DNA from 2 places in the Microbacterium sp. Leaf161 genome. Region 1 is predicted to be linked to the other one. Evidence: riboswitches for the same ligand, from Rfam matches in the RefSeq annotation. Region 1 holds a riboswitch; the other holds the start of a gene.
The links. A riboswitch is a leader RNA that binds a small molecule or an ion and turns the genes downstream of it on or off. The one in region 1 is predicted to bind thiamine pyrophosphate.

Region 1 (9,611 bases):
CCGGTCATACGGCGATCGTCGACGACGCCGCCCCCGTGCGCGGCCGCGTCGGGGCGAGCGAGTTCGTCACCCGTGTCGTCCGCGACGTCGACCCGTCGCGCCCGACCCCGCCGTGGATGATCGCTCGCCTGTCGCTCGCCGGCATGCGCTCACTCGGCATCCTGATCGACATCACCAACTACGTCATGCTCGAGCTGGGGCAGCCGCTGCACGGATACGACCTCGACAAGCTTTCGGGTGGCATCACGGTGCGCCGTGCGACCCCCGGTGAGAAGATGACGACTCTCGACGGCCAGGAGCGGAAGCTCCACGTCGAGGATCTCCTGATCACCGACGGATCCGGGCCCATCGGCCTGGCCGGTGTCATGGGTGGTGGCACGACCGAGATGAGTGACACGACACGCAACGTCCTCATCGAAGCAGCGACGTTCGACCCGGTGACGATCGCGCGCACGGCCCGTCGTCACAAGCTCCCCAGCGAGGCGTCTAAGCGCTTCGAGCGCGGCGTCGACCCCCTCGTGCCGTTCGTCGCGGCTCGTCGAGCCGCCGACCTGATGGTCGAGTTCGCCGGCGGCACGCTCACCGAAGAGGGTGGCGCGCTGTTCGCCGAGGTCTTCGTCGCCGAGATCGAGCTGCCGCGAGGATTCGTCCAGGGACTCATCGGGGTCGACTACTCCGACGACGAGATCGTGGTCGCGCTCACGACGATCGGTGGCGAGGTCACCGAGACGGATGCCGGCTGGGTCGTCATCCCGCCGACCTGGCGCCCGGATCTCACCGACAAGTGGTCTCTTGCTGAAGAGGTCGCGCGCATCCACGGTCTCGACCGCATCCCCTCGGTGCTGCCGACGCCTCCGTCCGGCCGTGGCCTGACGCCGCACCAGCAGGGGCGACGTCGCGTGGCTGACGCGCTCGCAGCAGCCGGTCTCGTCGAGACGCCCTCCTTCCCCTTCACCACCGACGCCGAGAACGACCTGCACGGTTCGGCGTCGGGAGAGCACCTGCCCAGCATCCGGCTCGCGAACCCGCTCGACGGCTCTGCTCCGTTCCTGCGTCGCTCGCTCATCCCGGGACTGCTGCAGACCGCGCATCGCAACATCTCGCGCGGCCTCACGGATCTCGCGCTGTTCGAGACCGGAGTCGTGTTCCTGCCCGAGCCCGGTGTCGAGTACGGCACCGATGATGTGCCGCCGCTCGGCGTGCGTCCGTCGGACGAGACCCTCGCCGCGCTGAACGCGTCGATCCCGCCGCAGCACCGCCATGTCGCGGCGCTGTTCACGGGCAATGTCGTGGCACGCCAGCCCGGCCGTGCGGCTGAAGCGGCCGGTCTGTCGGAAGCGCTGGACGCGGCTCGCGTCATCGCCGCAGCTGCCGGCGTGGACATCGAGGTGGCCCAGGGCGAGCGCGCGGCGCTGCACCCCGGGCGCACAGGCGTGCTGTCGGTCGGCGGCGTCGAGGTCGGCTATGTCGGAGAACTCCACCCCGACGTCGCAGCGGGAGCAGACCTGCCGGGTCGCGCGACCGTGCTCGAGCTCGATCTCGACGGAATTCTCACGCTGGCGAACGCCCGTGCGGTCGCCGCCTCGCTGTCGACGTTCCCGGCCGCCACGCAGGACGTGTCGCTCGTGCTCGGGGCTGACGTCCCCGCCGGCGACGTCAAGGTTGCGCTGGCCGAAGGCGCGGGAGAGCTCCTCGAGGCGATCCGACTCGTCGACGACTACCGCGGAGACGGCGTCGCGGAAGGGCAGAAGAGTCTCACCTTCGCTCTGCGATTCCGCGCGGACGATCGCACGCTCACCGCGGCCGAGGCGACCGAGGCGAAGCTCGCGGGCGTCGCTGTCACGGCCGAGCGCTTCGGCGCGACGCTGCGCGACTGACTCAGCACTGCGCGGACTGCATTCCAGTACGGGATGCAGTCCGCCACGCAGCGATCGAGGCGTCAGATGTGGAAGTGACCGCCACCGCCGAGCCGACCTGAACCTGGCTTTCCCGCGAGGTAGCGTGTCGTGATGAGCATCCTTCCCCACAGCACGCCTGCGGCGGTTCCCGATGGCGTCCGACCGATGGGCGAGGCGCCCTTCCTCGACCCGGGCGATCAGATCTCCTGGCACTACCGGAAGCCGGGGTGGCAGCCCGGAGATGCGTCGACGATCACACCCATGCGAGTCGTCCGCGACGACGAGCGGGGCCTCGTCGCCTGGCTCGCTCCGGGCACGCTGCAGGAGGGGCAGGGCACTCCGGAAGGCGAGCGGATCCGAACGGTTCCGCTCGAGCGGCGATGGCTGGACCCGCGGACGCGGATCGTGGAGGAGTGGTGGGGCAACGGCATCCTGCGGATCGCCCCCGCAGGCGCCGCGTGGTCGGTGTGGCTCTTCTGGAGCGATGTGAGCGGGGCGGAGTGGCAGTTCGCCGGCTGGTACGTAAACCTCGAGAACGCGCACCTGCGCACCGACCGCGACACCTACTCGTCGGACCACATCCTCGATGTCGAGATCGAGCCGGACGGCCGGGTGCATCTGAAGGATGAGGATGAGCTGATCGCGGCCGTCGAGCAGGGCCGTCTCACATCCGAGCAGGCGGCGCAGATCGAGCGGCACGCCGACGCGGCGATCGCGTCGTACCGCGACGGTGACTGGCCGTTCGCCGCGGACTGGCGCGATTGGCGGCCGGATCCCTCCTGGACCGTCCCGGAGCTCACGGGGCTGTCAGACCTCCGTCCGCGGTGAACCCGGCATCCGCCGTGAGCGGAAGACACTTCCCCTCGCACGGCGGAGATGGTGGCATGGGTCCATGACTGACGCTCTGATTCTCGGCGGGACCGGCTGGCTGTCCGGTCGGATCGCCAGACGCATGCTGGTGAACGGGGCGGCGGTGATGTGCCTCGCGCGAGGAGGTCGACCGTCCCCGGAGGGTGCGAGCCTGGTTCTGGCCGATCGTGACGACGCCGACGCCTATGACGCCGTCCGCGGTCGCGATTGGGATCACGTGATCGACGTCTCCTCGAATGCGGCGCACGTGGCGGCGGCGGTCGAGGCGCTCGGGGATCGAGCCGCCCGCTGGACGTACGTCTCGTCGGTGTCTGCATACTCCGATGATGAGACGGTCGGGGCGGATGAGTCCGCGCCGTTGCATCAGCCGGCCGGCGCCGGCGATGAGTACGAGTACGGCGCGCAGAAGGTCGCCGCCGAGAACGCGGTTCGCACGCTCGGCGACCGAACGCTGATCGTGCGCCCGGGGCTGATCGTCGGGAAGGGCGACCCGAGCGACCGCTTCGGATACTGGGCTGCGGCGTTCCTGCGCGCTCACGACGAACCCGTGCTGCTGCCCCGTGCAGACGGGCGCGACGTGCAGGTGATCGATGTCGATGACCTGTCGGAGTTCATCAGCACGACGACCGCGACCGGAGTGATCAACGCGACCGGCGACCGGCACCCGATGGCCGAGGTCATCGAGGCGGTGCGCAGGCACGTGGGTCACCGAGGAGACACCGTCACGGCCACCGACGACTGGCTCGTGGCGAATGAGGTGGAGTACTGGGCGGGCAAGCGATCGCTGCCGCTGTGGCTCCCGAGCGACATGACCGGATTCATGACGAGGTCGAACGCGCGTTACCGTGCGGCCGGGGGAGAGCTGCGCCCGCTCGACGAGACCATCGCCGCGGTGGTCGAAGACGAGCAGGAACGCGGTGTCGATCGCGAGCGGCGGGCAGGTCTGACCCGGACAGACGAACTCGCGCTGATCCAGCTCCTGCGCTGACGGCGCGCTCGCTAGACTGCGAGCAGTGACACGGGGTGCCGCATCCGCGGCTGAGAACAGACCCGTCGAACCTGATCTAGTTCGTACTAGCGAAGGGATGTCGCATTGAGCGATCGTCTGCGTCCTGAATCCGAATCGACCCTGGCTGCCACGGCCGGAGAGCTCCTGTCCGAGCTGCGCGAGAGTCCACCTCTGACCCACTGCATCACCAACAGCGTCGTCACGGGGTTCACCGCCAACGTGCTGCTCGCCCTCGGCGCGGCACCGGCGATGGTCGACATCGTCGACGAAGCAGGAATGTTCGCCGGGGTGGCGTCCGGCGTCCTGATCAACCTCGGAACGCCGACCCCCGAGCAGCGGGCGGCGAGCCTCGAAGCCGCGGCCGGTGCCGTCGCCGCGGGCGCTCCGTGGGTGCTGGATCCCGTCGCGATCGGCGCACTCCCGGTGCGCACAGCCCTCGCCCACGAGCTGATCGCCTCGCGCCCCACGGCGATCAGGGGGAACGCATCCGAGATCCTCGCGCTCGCCGGACTCAGCGCAGGCGGCCGGGGTGTGGACGCGACAGACACGACAGACGATGCGGCAGAGGCAGCGCTCTCACTCGCCGCGCGTCATGGCTCTGTGGTCGCGGTGTCTGGACCGGTCGACCTGGTGACCGATGGCGTCCGTCTGCTGCGCATCGCGAACGGTCACGAGCTGCTCACCCGGGTCACCGGCGGCGGGTGCGCGCTGGGCGCGGTCATGGCCGCGTTCCTCGGCGCGGCGCGCTCGACCTCTGCCGATCCGCTCACGGCGGTGGCGTCGGCGAGCCTCGTCTACACGATCGCCGCCGAGAGGGCCGCGGTGCACGCCTCGGGCCCCGGCACCTTCGCTGTCGCTCTGCTCGACGCGCTCGCCGCCGTGCAGCCGGCTGACCTGGTGGCCTCCGCGCGCGTTCAGGAGAGCGCGCTGTGATCGCCGACCTCTCGCTCTACCTCGTCACGGATCCGGGCCTCTGCGGTGAGCGGGGTGTCGTCGAGACCGTGCGCCTCGCTGTCGACGGGGGAGTGCGCATCGTGCAGCTGCGCGACAAGATCGCGACGGATGCCGAGACCGCCGATCAGCTGGTCGAGCTGTCGCGCGTGATCGCCGGCCGTGCGATCCTCCTGGTGAACGACCGGGTCGATGCGGCGCTCGTCGCTCGCGCTCGGGGAGCTCGCGTCGACGGCGTGCATCTCGGTCAGGGCGATGCGTCGGTACTGCGGGCGCGCGAGCGACTGGGTGCCGAGGCGATCATCGGGTTGACGGCGAACACACCCGACCACTTCGAGACGGTGGCGGCTCTGCCCGCGGGCGTGGTCGACTACCTCGGCGTCGGTGTGATCCGCCCCACCGACACCAAGCCCGACCATCCGCCGGTTTTGGGCATCGACGGCTTCCGGTCGCTCATCGAGACGTCCGCCGTGCCCTGCGTGGCCATCGGCGGCGTGGACATCGATGACACAGAGCGACTCCGCGACGCGGGCGCGGCCGGCCTCGCGGTGGTCTCGGCCATCTGCGCCGCGGTCGATCCGAAGCAGACGGCGCAGAGTTTCCTCCGGCGGTGGCGAGCGTCAGGCACGCCGCGGGTGCTCAGCATCGCGGGCAGCGATCCATCGGGCGGCGCGGGAATCCAAGCCGACCTCAAGTCCATCGCCGCGAACGGCGGGTACGGCATGGCGGCTCTGACCGCACTCACCGCTCAGAACACCGTGGGCGTGCGGGCGGTGCATGTGCCGCCCGCGGAGTTCCTGCGGGAGCAGCTCGATGCGATCTCAGACGACATCGTCATCGATGCGGTGAAGATCGGCATGCTGGCGAATGCCGACGTGATCCGTGCGGTCTCCGACTGGCTCGATGCCATGCGGCCGCCGATCATCGTGCTCGACCCGGTGATGGTCGCGACCAGTGGCGACCGGCTTCTCGACCGGGAGGCCGAGGTCGCGCTGCGCGGACTCCTCGAGCGCGCGCATGTCGTGACGCCCAACCTCGCCGAGCTCGCCGCGCTGGCCGACCATCCGATCGACGGGTGGGATGACGCGCTCGCGGCGGCAGCTGCGCTCTCCGACCGTGTGGGCGCGGCGGTGCTCGTGAAGGGAGGGCATCTCGACGGCGACGACGTTCCCGACGCGGTGATCGACGCTGCCGACGGAGTGAGTCGGGGGTATCCGGGCGCGCGCATCGCGACCCGCAACACGCATGGCACCGGGTGCTCCCTCTCGTCCGCCCTCGCCACCCGCCTCGCCAGGGGCGAGTCCCTCACCGACGCGGTCGCCTCGGCCCGTTCGTGGCTGCGTGAGTCTCTGACGGAGAGCGATGCGCTCCACGTCGGACGAGGACACGGGCCGATCAACCACTTCGGCGGCCTCTGGCGACGTGGCGGACTCGAGACCACCCCCGACCGGGCGCACATCCGCGATCAGTGGTGGGAGCGGATCGCGCACCTGCGGGCAGATATCGACGAGCTGCCCTTCGTCGGCGCTCTCGCCGACGGGACACTCGACCGCGAGTGGTTCCTGTTCTACCTTCGCCAGGACGCGCTCTACCTCCGGGAGTACGCGAGGGTCCTCGCCGAGGCGTCTCGGCTCGCACCGACACCGCACGAGCAGGCGTTCTGGGCGGAGTCGGCGCACGGGGCGATCGCCGGAGAACTCGAACTCCACGCGTCGTGGCTGACCCCCGGTGCGGGCGTGGAGGCGGAGACTTTCGCCGCTGATCCGGCCCCCGCGACCGTCGCGTACCTCGACCATCTGCGATCCGTCGCCTTCGGCGCAGACTACGCAGAGCTCATCGCCGCCCTGCTTCCCTGCTTCTGGCTCTACACCGATCTCGGGACGCGTCTGCACGCGGGGGCGTTCGGCGAGTACGCACGCGATCCGCAGCATCCCTATGCGTCGTGGCTCGCGACCTACGCCGATCCGGCCTTCGAGGCGGCGACAGAGCAGGCGGTGGGCTACGTGATGGACGCGGCGGCGCAGTCGGATGCCCCGCGGCGTCGACGGATGCTCCGAGCGTTCGAGGTCTCGAGCGCCCACGAGCTCGCGTTCTTCGCGGCGCCAGCGCTCCACGTGCCTGCTGGATGACGGACCGGATTTGCGCATGCCGCGACGAGCGCGCTATCGTCGCGACATGCCTTCGGCCGCCACCGCAACTCTGACGCTCGCTCCGAGCGCCATCGCGGTGCGCCGACGCCGCAGCGGCCGCCGACTCTAGGCGACCCTGCGCTTCTGCCTGCGTACGCACGGCGGTCGAGTGCCGGTGTCGCCGCCCCGGTTCCCGACACTGCACCCCGCGTTCGCCGAGGGGTCCGACCGTTAAGGTAGAAGCATGACGTACTCCGTCGCCGTCTCCGGCGCATCCGGCTACGCGGGCGGCGAGATCCTGCGCCTCCTCGCGTCTCATCCCGACATCGAGATCCGCACCGTGACGGCTCACTCGAACGCCGGTCAGCCGCTCGTGCAGCATCAGCCGCACCTGCGGTCTCTCGCTCACCTCACTCTGCAGGACACCACACCCGAGACGCTCGCAGGTCACGACATCGTGTTCCTCGCTCTGCCGCACGGTCAGTCGGGTCAGTACACGGACGCGCTCGGCGACACCCCGCTGGTGATCGACGCCGGGGCCGACCATCGCCTCACCTCGCAGGCGTCCTGGGATGCGTTCTACGGCGGCGACTTCCACGAACCCTGGGCCTACGGGGTCCCCGAGCTGCTCGTCGACGGCATCAAGCAGCGCGAGACGCTGCGCGATGCGAAGCGGATCGCCGCCCCCGGATGCAACGCATCCACGGTGAGTCTGAGTCTCGCTCCCGGCGTCGCAGCGGGAGTGATCGACGCGGGAGACATCGTCTCGGTGCTCGCCGTCGGCCCCTCGGGTGCGGGGAAGAGCCTCAAGACCAATCTGCTCGCCAGTGAGATCCTCGGCAGCGCCAATCCCTATGCGGTCGGCGGCACCCACCGGCACATCCCCGAGATCCGCCAGGCGCTCGCCGCGGCATCCGGTGCTGCCGCCGACGGCATCCGCATCTCCTTCACCCCTGTGCTCGTTCCGATGTCGCGGGGAATCCTCGCCACTTCGACCGCGCCGATCGCCGGTGACGTCAGTAACGCGGAGATCCGCGCCGCCTGGGAGGACGCCTACGGTGACGAGACGTTCGTGCAGCTGCTGCCCGAGGGGCAGTTCCCGCGCACGGCCGATGTCCTCGGCGCGAACACCGCACTCATCGGCCTCGCGATCGACCGTGCTGCGAACCGCGTGACGGTGGTCGCCGCGGTCGACAACCTCGTCAAGGGCACCGCAGGCGCTGCCATCCAGTCCATGAACCTCGCGTTGGGACTTCCCGAGTCCCGCGCCCTCTCAGTGAACGGAGTCGCACCGTGAGCGTCACCGCCCCCGCAGGATTCGAGGCGGCCGGAGTCGCCGCCGGCCTCAAGTCGACCGGCAAGCCCGATGTCGCAGTGGTCGTCAACCGCGGCCCGCGCAAGGTCGGCGCCGCCGTGTTCACGAGCAACCGCGCCAAGGCCAACCCGATCATCTGGTCGCAGCAGGCCGTCGCCGATCGCGTGGTCGAGGCCGTCGTGCTCAACTCGGGCGGAGCGAACTGCTTCACCGGCAGCTTCGGTTTCCAGACGACGCACCAGACCGCCGAGAAAGCGGCGGAGCTGCTCGGCGTCAGCGCCGGCGACGTCCTCGTCTGCTCGACGGGTCTCATCGGGGTCGGAGACGAGGTCTTCCGCGGCAAGGTGCTCGCGGGCACCGAACAGGCGATCGCCGAGCTGTCGGCCGACGGCGGCGACGTCGCGGCGGAGGCCATCATGACCACCGACAGCGTCTCGAAGACCGCTGTCGTGAGCCGGGACGGCTGGACGATCGGCGGCATGGCGAAGGGCGCGGGCATGCTCGCCCCGGGCCTCGCGACGATGCTCGTCGTCATCACAACGGATGCCGTGCTCGAACCTCTCGAGGCCGACGCGGCGCTGCGATTCGCGACCGGCACGACGTTCGACCGCCTCGACTCCGACGGCTGCATGTCGACCAACGACCAGGTCACGCTGCTCGCCAACGGTGCCTCCGGGGTGACCCCCGACCTCAAGCACTTCTCGGCTGCCCTCGCCGAGCTCTGCCTGGAACTCGCGGTCAAGCTGCAGGGCGATGCCGAGGGCGCGAGTCACGACATCACCATCGAGGTGCGGCACGCCGCCAGCGAGGGGGAGGCCGTCGAGGTCGGCCGCTCGGTCGCCCGCAACAACCTCTTCAAGGCCGCGATCTTCGGCAACGACCCCAACTGGGGTCGGGTGCTCGCCGCGATCGGCACGACCAACGCGCAGTTCGACCCGTACGACGTCGACGTCTGGATGAACGGCGTCCGCGTGTGCAGCGAGGGCGGCCCCGACCGTCCGCGCGAAGAGGTCGACCTCACCCCTCGCGCCACGCACCTCGTGATCGACCTCAAAGTCGGCGAGGCCACTGCGACGATCCTCACCAACGACCTGACCCACGACTACGTGCACGAGAACAGCGCCTACGCCTCATGACCGACATCCAGGACACCACGCCTGACGTCGCCGCCGTCAAGGCCGCGACGCTCATCGAGTCGCTCCCGTGGCTGAAGAAGTTCCGCGACCAGATCGTCGTCGTGAAGTACGGCGGCAATGCGATGGTCTCGGACGAGCTGCAGGAGGCGTTCGCGCAGGACATCGCGTATCTGAGGTACGTCGGCGTGCTGCCGGTGGTCGTGCATGGCGGTGGGCCCCAGATCTCCGACATGCTGCAGCGCCTCGAGATCCCGAGCGAGTTCAAGGGCGGCTACCGGGTCACCAACACCGAAGCGATCAGCG
Region 2 (9,611 bases), 900 kb from region 1:
GTCGATCGACAGCGCCTTCTCGGTGAGGTATCCGGCGAAGTACTCGCCGCCGTAGGTCCAGCCGGACACGGTGCCGATGCCGACGCCGAACAGCAGCGCGAGGCCGATGTAGAAGGCAGACCAGCGGGCGGACTCGCCGATGGTCGGCTCATGGGGCTTTCGCACGTGGGCGAAGAACTCGTACACGAAGAAGGCGATCGTGACGGCGATCGTGATGATCCACACGAGAGGCGTGATGTTCAAGAGGTCTCCAGAAGACGTAGGCGTGACGATGTCGACGCCAAGGTCTTCTCCATCCTCGAGAACGAGAACCGGGGACCCGGGATGCAGGGACATCCGTAATGACGAGCCGCCCGTGGTGGAGTACTCCCCTTGGGTTCACTCGATGCTAGCGAATACATCGGCATTCCAGCTATGAGAAAGCTGAGTGGATGCTGCGGGTCTGTCTCGTTCGTGCGCCTCAGGCGGTCGGGCCGAGGATGAAGTTCCACGCACCGGTGAGCACAGCCACGGCGATCGCCACCACCGGGATCACCGCCGCGACGACGACCAGTACCGTGTCCCGCCGATCCCACCTCGACTCCCTCGCCCACGAGCGGGTCGCTGTGCCGCCGAAGCCACGGGCTTCCATCGCGGTGGCCAGGGAGGATCCGCGCCGGATGGCCAGCACGAACAGCGCGAAGGCCATGCCGAAAGCTCGGCGAACCCGCCCTTCGTCGGCCACGCCGCGAGCCCTCCGCGCGAGTGCCAGTGCGCGCCAGTCATCGGCGAGCAGGCCCAGCATCCGCATGCCCGCAAGCGCGCCGACGACGAACCGCGCCGGCAGCTTCACCCGCTGCGCCAGGTCGTCGGCGAGATCGGTGGGATCTACCGTGACGAAGAGCACCACGGCCGGCAGCCCGATCGCGAGAACGCGCACGGCGGTCGCTGCGGCGAGGGCGAGCGACCCGTCGCTGACGCGCATGACCAGCCACTCGAAGTGCACCGTTCCGCTGGTCGCGCCGTAGAGCGCGATGGTGACCGCGCTCAGCGGCGCTGCGATCCACAGCACGGCGGTGCGGGTCCAGAACTCCTTGGCCCGCAGGCCGGCGAGAACAAGCAGCGGGATCTCGAGCAGCAGGGCGACGGATGCCGAGACGACGTCGATCGTCAGCACGAGCGGCAGCGCGATCAACAGCGCCGCGGTGAGCTTCGCGAGGGCTGAGCGAGGGGCGATCGGCCCCGGTCTTTCGATGCGGGCGGTCAGCGGGTCGATCATCGGCCGACCTCCAGGCGCCGCGCATGCAGGGCCTCCAGCACGGCCTCGTCATGGCTGATCGCCACGATCGCCGTGCCCTCGTCACGCAGGCGTGCGATCAGGCCGACGAGTTCGGCCCAGGTCGTGGCGTCCTGCCCGAAGGTGGGTTCGTCGAGCACCAGCATCCGCGGCCGGGTGGCGAGGGCCGCGGCGACCGTGAGCCGCCGCTTCTCCCCGCCGGACAACGTGTACGGGTTGGCTCCGGAGAGCGAGGTGAGCCGCAGTCGTTCGAGGAGGTCGTCGACACGAGCGGTGATCTCGGGCTCGGAGAGTTTCAGAGCCCGGGGGCCGACCGATAGCTCGTCGCGCACGGTCTTCGCGAGCAGCTGGTGCTCGGGAGTCTGCATGACCGATGCGATGCGGGTGAGCAGCGCGCGCGACGACCAGCGGATGGGGTCGGGCTTCTCTCCGGCGGCGAGCGCGGGCAGAGCCGCGACCCGGCCGTCCTCGGCGGGGATGAGCCCTGCGAGCGTGAGTCCGAGCGTCGACTTTCCTGCGCCGTTCGCGCCGGTGACTCCGAGCACCTCGCCCGCGCGAACCTCGACATCGAACGGCCCGGCGACCGCGAGCCCCCGTCGCCGAGCGACCGTGAGGCCGCGCGCTTCGAGGAGGGTCTCCCCCGGCTGGTGCGCCGGCGCGGGCGGAACGGCGGGCGGGTGGCCGGGAACCCACACACCGGATGCCGCGAGCTCTGCCCCTCGCGCGCCGAGCACCTGCTCAGGGCTCCCGTCGGCGAGGACGACCGTGCCCTCCGGCTCGGCGCCGAGCACGATCACCCGCGTGACGAGCGGCAGCCAGACGTCGATGCGATGCTCGATCACCACGAGGGTGGCGCCCGTTGCATCGAGGGCGGCGGCGACGGCATCCCGCACGTCCTGCACTCCCCCGGGGTCGAGGTTCGCGGTCGGCTCGTCGAGCAGGATCGCGCCCGGTCGCATCGCCAGCACGCCGGCGAGCGCGAGACGCTGCTTCTGACCGCCCGACAGCGCGGCCGTCGATCGATCGAGTGCGACATCGAGCTCGACGGCGTCCAGCGCCGCGCGCACCCGCTGCCAGATCTCCTCGCGGGGGACACCGAGGTTCTCGCAGCCGAACGCCACGTCGTCGCCGACCCTGGCGAGGATCGTCTGCGTGTCGGGGTCCTGCAGCACCATGCCGACCCGGCCGCGCGCCTCGGTAGGCGGCACGCCGTCGACGAGCAGCCCTCCGCGCGTCTCGCCCTCGTCCGCCCCTCCGAGCACCCCGCCGAATCCCTGCAGCAGGGTCGACTTGCCCGAGCCCGAAGCCCCCAGCAGCAGCACCCGCTCGCCCGGTTCGATCCGCAGATCCACGTCGCGCACCGCCCACCGCAGTCGAGTCGCGTACCGCCACCCCCAGCCGTGGGCTTCGAGGGTGGCGGGCGTCGTGGGCGAGCTCACACCCGTGCGGTGACCTCGCGGCCGGCGGCGAACCGGCTGAGGGCTCCCGTCGCCGCGAGTCCTCGGGCGATCAGCCACGCGCCGAGTCCGGCGATCACCGCACCCGAGATGGTGGTCGAGACGATGTAGACGGTGGTGAAGAGCGTGTCTGCCCCGGCGTACCAGAGGATGCGGTCGTTGATGCCGCACGCGAGTCCGGCTCCGGCACCCGCCAGCATCGCGACAGGCAGACGCCAGACGCCGTAGAGGAACACGAGGAAGATCAGCTCGGCACCGAGACCCTGCACGAGGCCCGAGACGATGGTCAGCGGACCCCAGGCGTTGCCGACGAGGGCCGAGATGATCGCGGCGACCAGCTCGGTGTAGAGCGCGGCGCCCGGCTTGCGGATGATCAGCGCGCCCAGCACACCGGCGATGAGCCAGGGGCCGGCGAGCAGGCCCTGCACGCCGGGGAGCAGCGGCTTCAGGATGCTGCTGGGCACCTCGTAGCCGACGTTCCAGAGCAGGAAGATCAGCGCGCACGCGACGGCGATGACGCTGGCGACGACGATGTCGACGACCCGCCAGCGCCAGAGCTCAGGGCGACCGAGGCCCTTCGAGGCGCGCGAGACGGCTGCGGATTCCGTGGTGGATCCGGGCGTGGATGTACTCATCAGTGACTCCTCCCTGCGCTGGCATTACCCAGATCAGGTTCGACGGTCGAAGCGCGATTCGCTCCCTCTCAGCCCGGCTCGCCGGACTCCCGTGGTTGTTCTGACGATCTTACCCAGTGACGACACTCACGTCTGCTCTTGTTGCAGCGACACTGATCCCTGCGCGAGTTCGGTACCGTGAGGAGGTGACCGCTCCTGACTCCGCCGAGGCCACCGCCTCCGCCGTTCCTGCGGGCGATGCGTCGACGCCCGATGCGACAGCGCCTCATGCGTCAGCGCCTGCCGGTGCCACGGCTGACTCGTCGGAGCCCGCCGGTTCGCCTGCGGCGCTTCCTGATGCCGACGTCTCGTCGGCCGGCACGACGGATGCGGCACCCAGATCAGATGCGGATGACGACGCACCCGGGCTCATCGCTCTCGAGGCGGCTCTCGAGGCTCCCGAGACGACTCCCCACGCCCAGTGGGCAGAGGGCGCCAGCGGTGGGACGCCCCTGACGTGGGTCGACGCGGTCGAAGTCGCGCGGCACCCGGCGACCGAGGCGCTCGATGACACGCCTCCCGCCGCGAGCGGCGGCGCACTTCTGACCGGAGCCCATCTGCGCCCGGCGATCACCCGCCCCGGCGTGCTGGTCCCGCTCGGCGTTCTCGTCGGATTGCTCGGCACCTATGTCGGGTCGGCCATGCTGTGGCCGTTGCACGAGGTGGCGCCGACCGTGCAGGCAGTGGAGCTCTCCACGGTCGCCGCGCCCACAGCCGCCATCACCTGGCCCACCCAGGGAAGCGCCGCCGTGGGAATCGGCGGCATCGGCACGACGTCGTCATCGCTCGATGCGGCGGCGATCGCGAGCGTCACCAAAGTGGTCTCGAGTCTGATGGTGCTCGATCGGATGCCTCTCGCCGTGGGCGAGCAGGGCCCGGAGTTCTCGTTCACGCGGGCGGACAACCTGGCGTACTGGGACTACCGCCGCTCCGACCAGTCGGCGCTCGACGTGCCCGTGGGCGGCACTCTCACCGAGTTCCAGCTCCTGCAGGGAACGCTGCTCGGTTCGGCGAACAACTACATCGACCGCCTCTCTCAGGAGATCTGGGGCTCCCCCTCGGCGTTCACCGCTGCGGCGGAGGTGTGGCTGCGCGACCGTGGCCTCGACAGCATCACGATCGTGACCCCATCGGGATTCGACGCCCGCAACACGGCCACGCCTGAGTCGCTCGTCGCACTGGCCGAACTGGCGATGCAGAACCCCGTGTTCGCCGGCATCGTCGGCACTCCGTCTGTCGATCTTCCGGGCGCCGGCACAGTGGTGAACACGAACGGGATGCTGGCGGATCCTGGCGTGGTCGGAGTCAAGACCGGCACGCTCGGCGACAGTTGGAACCTGTTGACCGCGAAGGTCATCACGCTCGACGACACGACCGTGCACCTCTATGCGTCGGTTCTCGGGCAGGCCGACGATGAGCAGCGCCTCGCCCAGACCCGTTCGCTGTTCTCGCAGGTCGAGACGGCATTGGAGCAGCAGGCTCCCGCTGTCGCGGCCGGCACCGTCGTCGGCACGGTCACGACGCCGTGGGGCGCGACCGCTGATGTGGTGACGGATGCCGATGCCGACATCGTGCTGTGGAACGGCGCGATGGCCGAGGCCTCGACCGACTTCTCCCTCGGCGACAACCGCGAGTCGGGCGACGAGGTCGGCACCTTGACGAGCTCAGGACCGTTGAACACGGTGACGACGTCGTTGTCGCTCGCCGATGACGTCGATGCCCCGAGCCCGTGGTGGCGCCTGACCCATCCGCTCGAACTCCTCGGCATCACCGAAGCGCAGCGCTGACGACATCAGAATGCCCCGCCCCCGGATGAACGGGAGTCGGGGCATTCTGCTTCTCGGCCGTCGTGCGGATCAGCCCTTCTGGCCCCCGTCGTCCGAGCGTTCGACGACGGACTGTGCCGCAGCGGCTTCGGCGGCAGGAACCTGCGCCCCCACCGAGACCCCGACCTGTGCCGCCGCAGCAGCTTCTTCGGCGTCGCCGCTGACGACGACAGGGGTCGAGCCCGTGAGCGCGTCCTCTGCGTCGATGTCGGTGGCCGCCTGCTCGAACTGCGACTGGTAGAGACGCCAGTACGCACCCTGCGCCGTGATGAGCTCGTCGTGCGTGCCCTTCTCGACGATGTCACCGTGTTCCATCACGAGGATGAGGTCGGCGTCGCGGATCGTCGACAGTCGGTGAGCGATCACGAACGAGGTGCGTCCCTGTCGCAGCGCCGCCATCGCGTGCTGGAGCAGAACCTCGGTGCGGGTGTCGACCGCCGACGTGGCCTCGTCGAGGATCAGGATCGACGGCTGAGCGACGAACGCTCGCGCGATCGTGATCAGCTGGCGCTCACCCGCCGAGACGTTCGATGCGTCCTCGTCGAGCACCGTGTCGTAGCCCTCGGGGAGGGAGCGCACGAAGCGATCGACATACGTCGCCTTCGCCGCCTCGAGAACCTCGTCGTCGGTCGCCGTGGAGCGTCCGTATCTGATGTTCTCGCGGATGCTGCCGGCGAACAGCCACGGATCCTGCAGCACCATGCCGGTGCGTGAGCGCAGCTGCTCACGCGTGACCTCGGAGATGTCCTGACCGTCGAGCAGGATCCGCCCACCGTTCAGTTCGTAGAACCGCATGATCAGGTTGACGAGCGTCGTCTTGCCCGCTCCGGTCGGACCGACGATCGCGACCGTCTGACCGGGCTCGACCCGGAAAGAGAGGTCTCTGATGAGCGGACGCTCGGGCGTGTACGAGAACGCGACGTTCTCGAACTCCACGACGCCCTTGCCGTCGGCGAGCTTCGGAGCATCTGCGGCGTCGGCCTCCTGCTCTTCGGTGTCGAGCAGCTCGAACACCCGCTCGGCGGACGCCGTTCCCGACTGCACGACCGCGGCCATTCCACCGAGCTCCGACAGCGGCTGCGTGAACTGCTGCGAGTACTGGATGAACGCCTGCACGTCGCCGAGACGCAGCTGCCCGCTCGCGACCATGAGACCGCCGAGCACGGCGATGCCCACGTAGGTGAGACTGCCGACGAAGGTCATCGCCGGCATGATGATGCCGGAGAGGAACTGCGCCTTGAAGCTCGCCTGGAACAGCTCCTCGTTCTCGGCCTTGAACTTCTCGAGTGCATCCTGCTCGCGACCGAAGACCTTGACCAGCGCGTGGCCGGAGAAAGCCTCTTCGACGCGGGCGTTCAGGCGACCGACCTTGCGCCACTGGGTGCCGAAGGCCTTCTGTGACCGAGGGCCGATGACCCCGAAGATCACACCCATGAGCGGGAGCGCGATCAGCGCGACGAGAGCGAGCTGCCACGAGATCGAGAACATCAGCACGAGCACGCCGACGACCGTGAGCACGGCCGTGATCGCACCGGACAGCGACTGCTGCATCGTCTGCGTGATGTTATCGATGTCGTTGGTCACACGGGAGATCAGGTCTCCGCGCTGCACCTTGTCGAAGTACGACAGGGGCAGGCGGTTGATCTTCGCCTCGACCGCTTCGCGAAGGCGCCACATGGTGCGGACCATGATGACGTTGATCACGTAGCCCTGCAGCCAGCTGAGGAAGGCGGCGGTGATGTAGATCGCCAGCACGGCGATGATGATCCACCGCAGCGCGTCGAAGTCGACACCGTCACCGACCCTGAAGCTGCCGAGAGCCTCGACCTGGTTGGCGAAGTCGTCCTGCCCGCCCTGGCGGAGCGCGGCGACGACATCGTCCTGCGGGGTGCCGGCGGGGAACCCGGGGAAGTCCCCGTTCGCCTGCGCGAGCTGCACCGAGATGAAGCCCTTGTAGATGAGGTTCGTGGCCTCGCCGAGCACCTTCGGCGCGGCGACCGTCAGCACGACGCCGACGGCGCCGGCGATCGACACGAGGATGAACCACACGGCCGAGGGCTTGAGCAACCCGATCATCCGGCTGAAGCTCTGGCCGAAGTTGTCGGCCTTGCCGGGTGCGACGCTGTCCCAGCCGCCGCCGTCCTGGCGCGCCTTCTCGGCGAGCTCGGCTTCGTACTTCTCTTCTTCGGTCAGTTCGGGTGCGACCGCGGCGGTCGCGGCCGTGGCCTTGGCTGCGCGACCGCGACGGGTCTGAGGTGTGTTCTGCTCGCTCATGCGTCCACCCCCAGCTGCGATTCGACGATCTCTCGGTACGTGGTGCTCGTCTCGAGGAGCTCCTCGTGCGTGCCGACGCCGACCATGGTGCCCCCTTCGAGCACGACGATGCGGTTCGCATCGGTGATGGACGAGACGCGCTGCGCGACCACGATCTTGGTCACGTGCGGCAGCTCACGCCATAGGGCCTGCCTCAATCGCGCGTCGGTGGTGAGGTCGAGAGCCGAGAACGAGTCGTCGAACACCAGGATCTGCGGCTGACGCACGATCGCGCGGGCGATCGCCAGACGCTGACGCTGTCCGCCCGAGACGTTCGTGCCGCCCTGTGTGATGCGCGATTCGAGGCCCTGCGGCATCTCCTCGACGAAGTCGCGGCCCTGTGCGATCTCGAGGGCATGCCAGAGCTCTTCGTCGGTCGCGTCCTCTCTGCCGTAGCGGAGGTTCGACGCCACCGTGCCGGTGAAGAGGAACGGGCGCTGCGGAACGAGACCGATCGTCGCCCACAGCGATTCGACATCCGCCTCGCGGACATCCGTGCCGCCGACGAACACGGCTCCGCCCGAGACGTCGAAGAGTCGCGGGATCAACGACACGAGTGTCGTCTTGCCCGCACCGGTCGACCCCACGATCGCGACGGTCTCGCCGGGCTCTGCAGCGAAGCTGATGCCCTTGAGCACGGGAGAGTCGGCCCCGGGGTAGGTGAACTCGACGTCGTCGAAGGCGACCGAGCCGGGCGTCGGGAACTCGGTGACGCCGTTCGCCGGGCGCTCCATGCTCGACTGCGTGTCGAGGACCTCGCCGATGCGCTCGGCCGAGACCGCGGCGCGCGGGATCATGATCGCCATGAAGCTGGCCATGATGACGCCGCCCATGATCTGACCGATGTACTGCATGAACGCGAAGATCGTGCCGACCTGCACCGTGCCGCTGTTGACCTCGATGCCGCCGAACCACACGACTGCCACGATCGTGACGTTGAGGATCAGCATGAACAGCGGGAACAGCAGCACGAACAGCGAGCCGACCTTGCGGCCGACCACCATGATGTCGGTGTTGGCTCCGCGGAAGCGCTCTTCTTCGATGTTCTCCCGGACGAAGGCCCGCACGACGCGCACGCCGGTGAGCTGCTCGCGCAGCACGCGGTTCACGGTGTCGAGCTTGCCCTGGTAGCTGCGGAACAGCGGCACCATGCGGCTGACGACGAGCCCGGCGACGATCAGCAGCAGCGGCACGGACACGGCGATGAGCCAGCTCAGACCGATGTTCGTCTGCACGGCGAAGATGATGCCGCCGATCGCGAGCAGCGGCGCGGTGACGAGCATGGTGGCGCCCATCATCGCGAGCATCTGCACCTGCTGCACGTCGTTCGTGTTGCGCGTGATGAGGGAGCCGGCACCGAACTGCGACACCTCGCGCTCGGAGAATCCGCTGACCTTGGCGAAGACGTCGGCGCGGATGTCGCGCCCCGCGCCCATGGACGCGCGGGCGGCGAAGTAGGTGGCGATGACCGAGGCGATGATCTGCCCGAGCGAGACGGCGAGCATGAAGAGCCCGGTGCGCCAGATGTAATCGGTGTCCGACTGGGCGACGCCCTTGTTGATGATGTCTTCGTTCAGGCGCGGGAGGTAGAGGGTGGCGAGCGCGCTGGCGAACTGGAACACCAGGACGGCCGCGAGCAGCCATTTATAGCGGGCGAGATAACGGAGGAGGATTTTTCCCAGCACAGGCGGACTTTCTAGGAAGGATGAATCGGCGGATCTCCCGACGGGCGGACGCAGGCCGACGATCGCGCACAAGCAAGAGTGGCATGAACTTCGGACATTCGTATCCCCCGATGGGCGGACCTTCGCTGACAGCGAACCATTTAGCCCGCGGCCAGCGGTTTATGCACCGCGGCGAACAACCGCAGATATATCGAAATACCTCAGAAGAGCGAGCGTTCGGGCACGAAATCCCGAGCCTCAGCACCGGCATCCGACGGGAGCTCGGCGATGGTCGCCGGGTTCCACTTCGGATTGCGGTCCTTGTCGACGACCTGCGCACGGATGCCCTCGACGAGATCGGGATGCCGCGTCACGAACCACATCACACGGCGGTACTCGCC

Region 2: another riboswitch for thiamine pyrophosphate. It lies ahead of ASF87_RS04520 (ECF transporter S component); the one in region 1 lies ahead of thiM (hydroxyethylthiazole kinase).

What each region holds. Positions count from the first base shown of each region.
Region 1 is NZ_LMOW01000001.1:10,487-20,097, reverse strand. Features, by position in the region: gene pheT (phenylalanine--tRNA ligase subunit beta) at 1-1,877, shown strand, start outside; gene ASF87_RS00080 (DUF402 domain-containing protein) at 2,010-2,726, shown strand; gene ASF87_RS00075 (NAD-dependent epimerase/dehydratase family protein) at 2,791-3,756, shown strand; TPP riboswitch at 3,778-3,871, shown strand; gene thiM (hydroxyethylthiazole kinase) at 3,862-4,710, shown strand; gene ASF87_RS00065 (bifunctional hydroxymethylpyrimidine kinase/phosphomethylpyrimidine kinase) at 4,707-6,857, shown strand; gene argC (N-acetyl-gamma-glutamyl-phosphate reductase) at 7,102-8,154, shown strand; gene argJ (bifunctional glutamate N-acetyltransferase/amino-acid acetyltransferase ArgJ) at 8,151-9,308, shown strand; gene argB (acetylglutamate kinase) at 9,305-9,611, shown strand, end outside.
Region 2 is NZ_LMOW01000001.1:908,325-917,935, forward strand. Features, by position in the region: gene ASF87_RS04505 (TerC family protein) at 1-243, opposite strand, end outside; gene ASF87_RS04510 (energy-coupling factor transporter transmembrane component T family protein) at 461-1,258, opposite strand; gene ASF87_RS04515 (ATP-binding cassette domain-containing protein) at 1,255-2,715, opposite strand; gene ASF87_RS04520 (ECF transporter S component) at 2,712-3,368, opposite strand; TPP riboswitch at 3,362-3,471, opposite strand; gene ASF87_RS04525 (D-alanyl-D-alanine carboxypeptidase family protein) at 3,554-5,194, shown strand; gene ASF87_RS04530 (ABC transporter ATP-binding protein) at 5,264-7,507, opposite strand; gene ASF87_RS04535 (ABC transporter ATP-binding protein) at 7,504-9,231, opposite strand; gene ASF87_RS04540 (enoyl-CoA hydratase/isomerase family protein) at 9,432-9,611, opposite strand, start outside.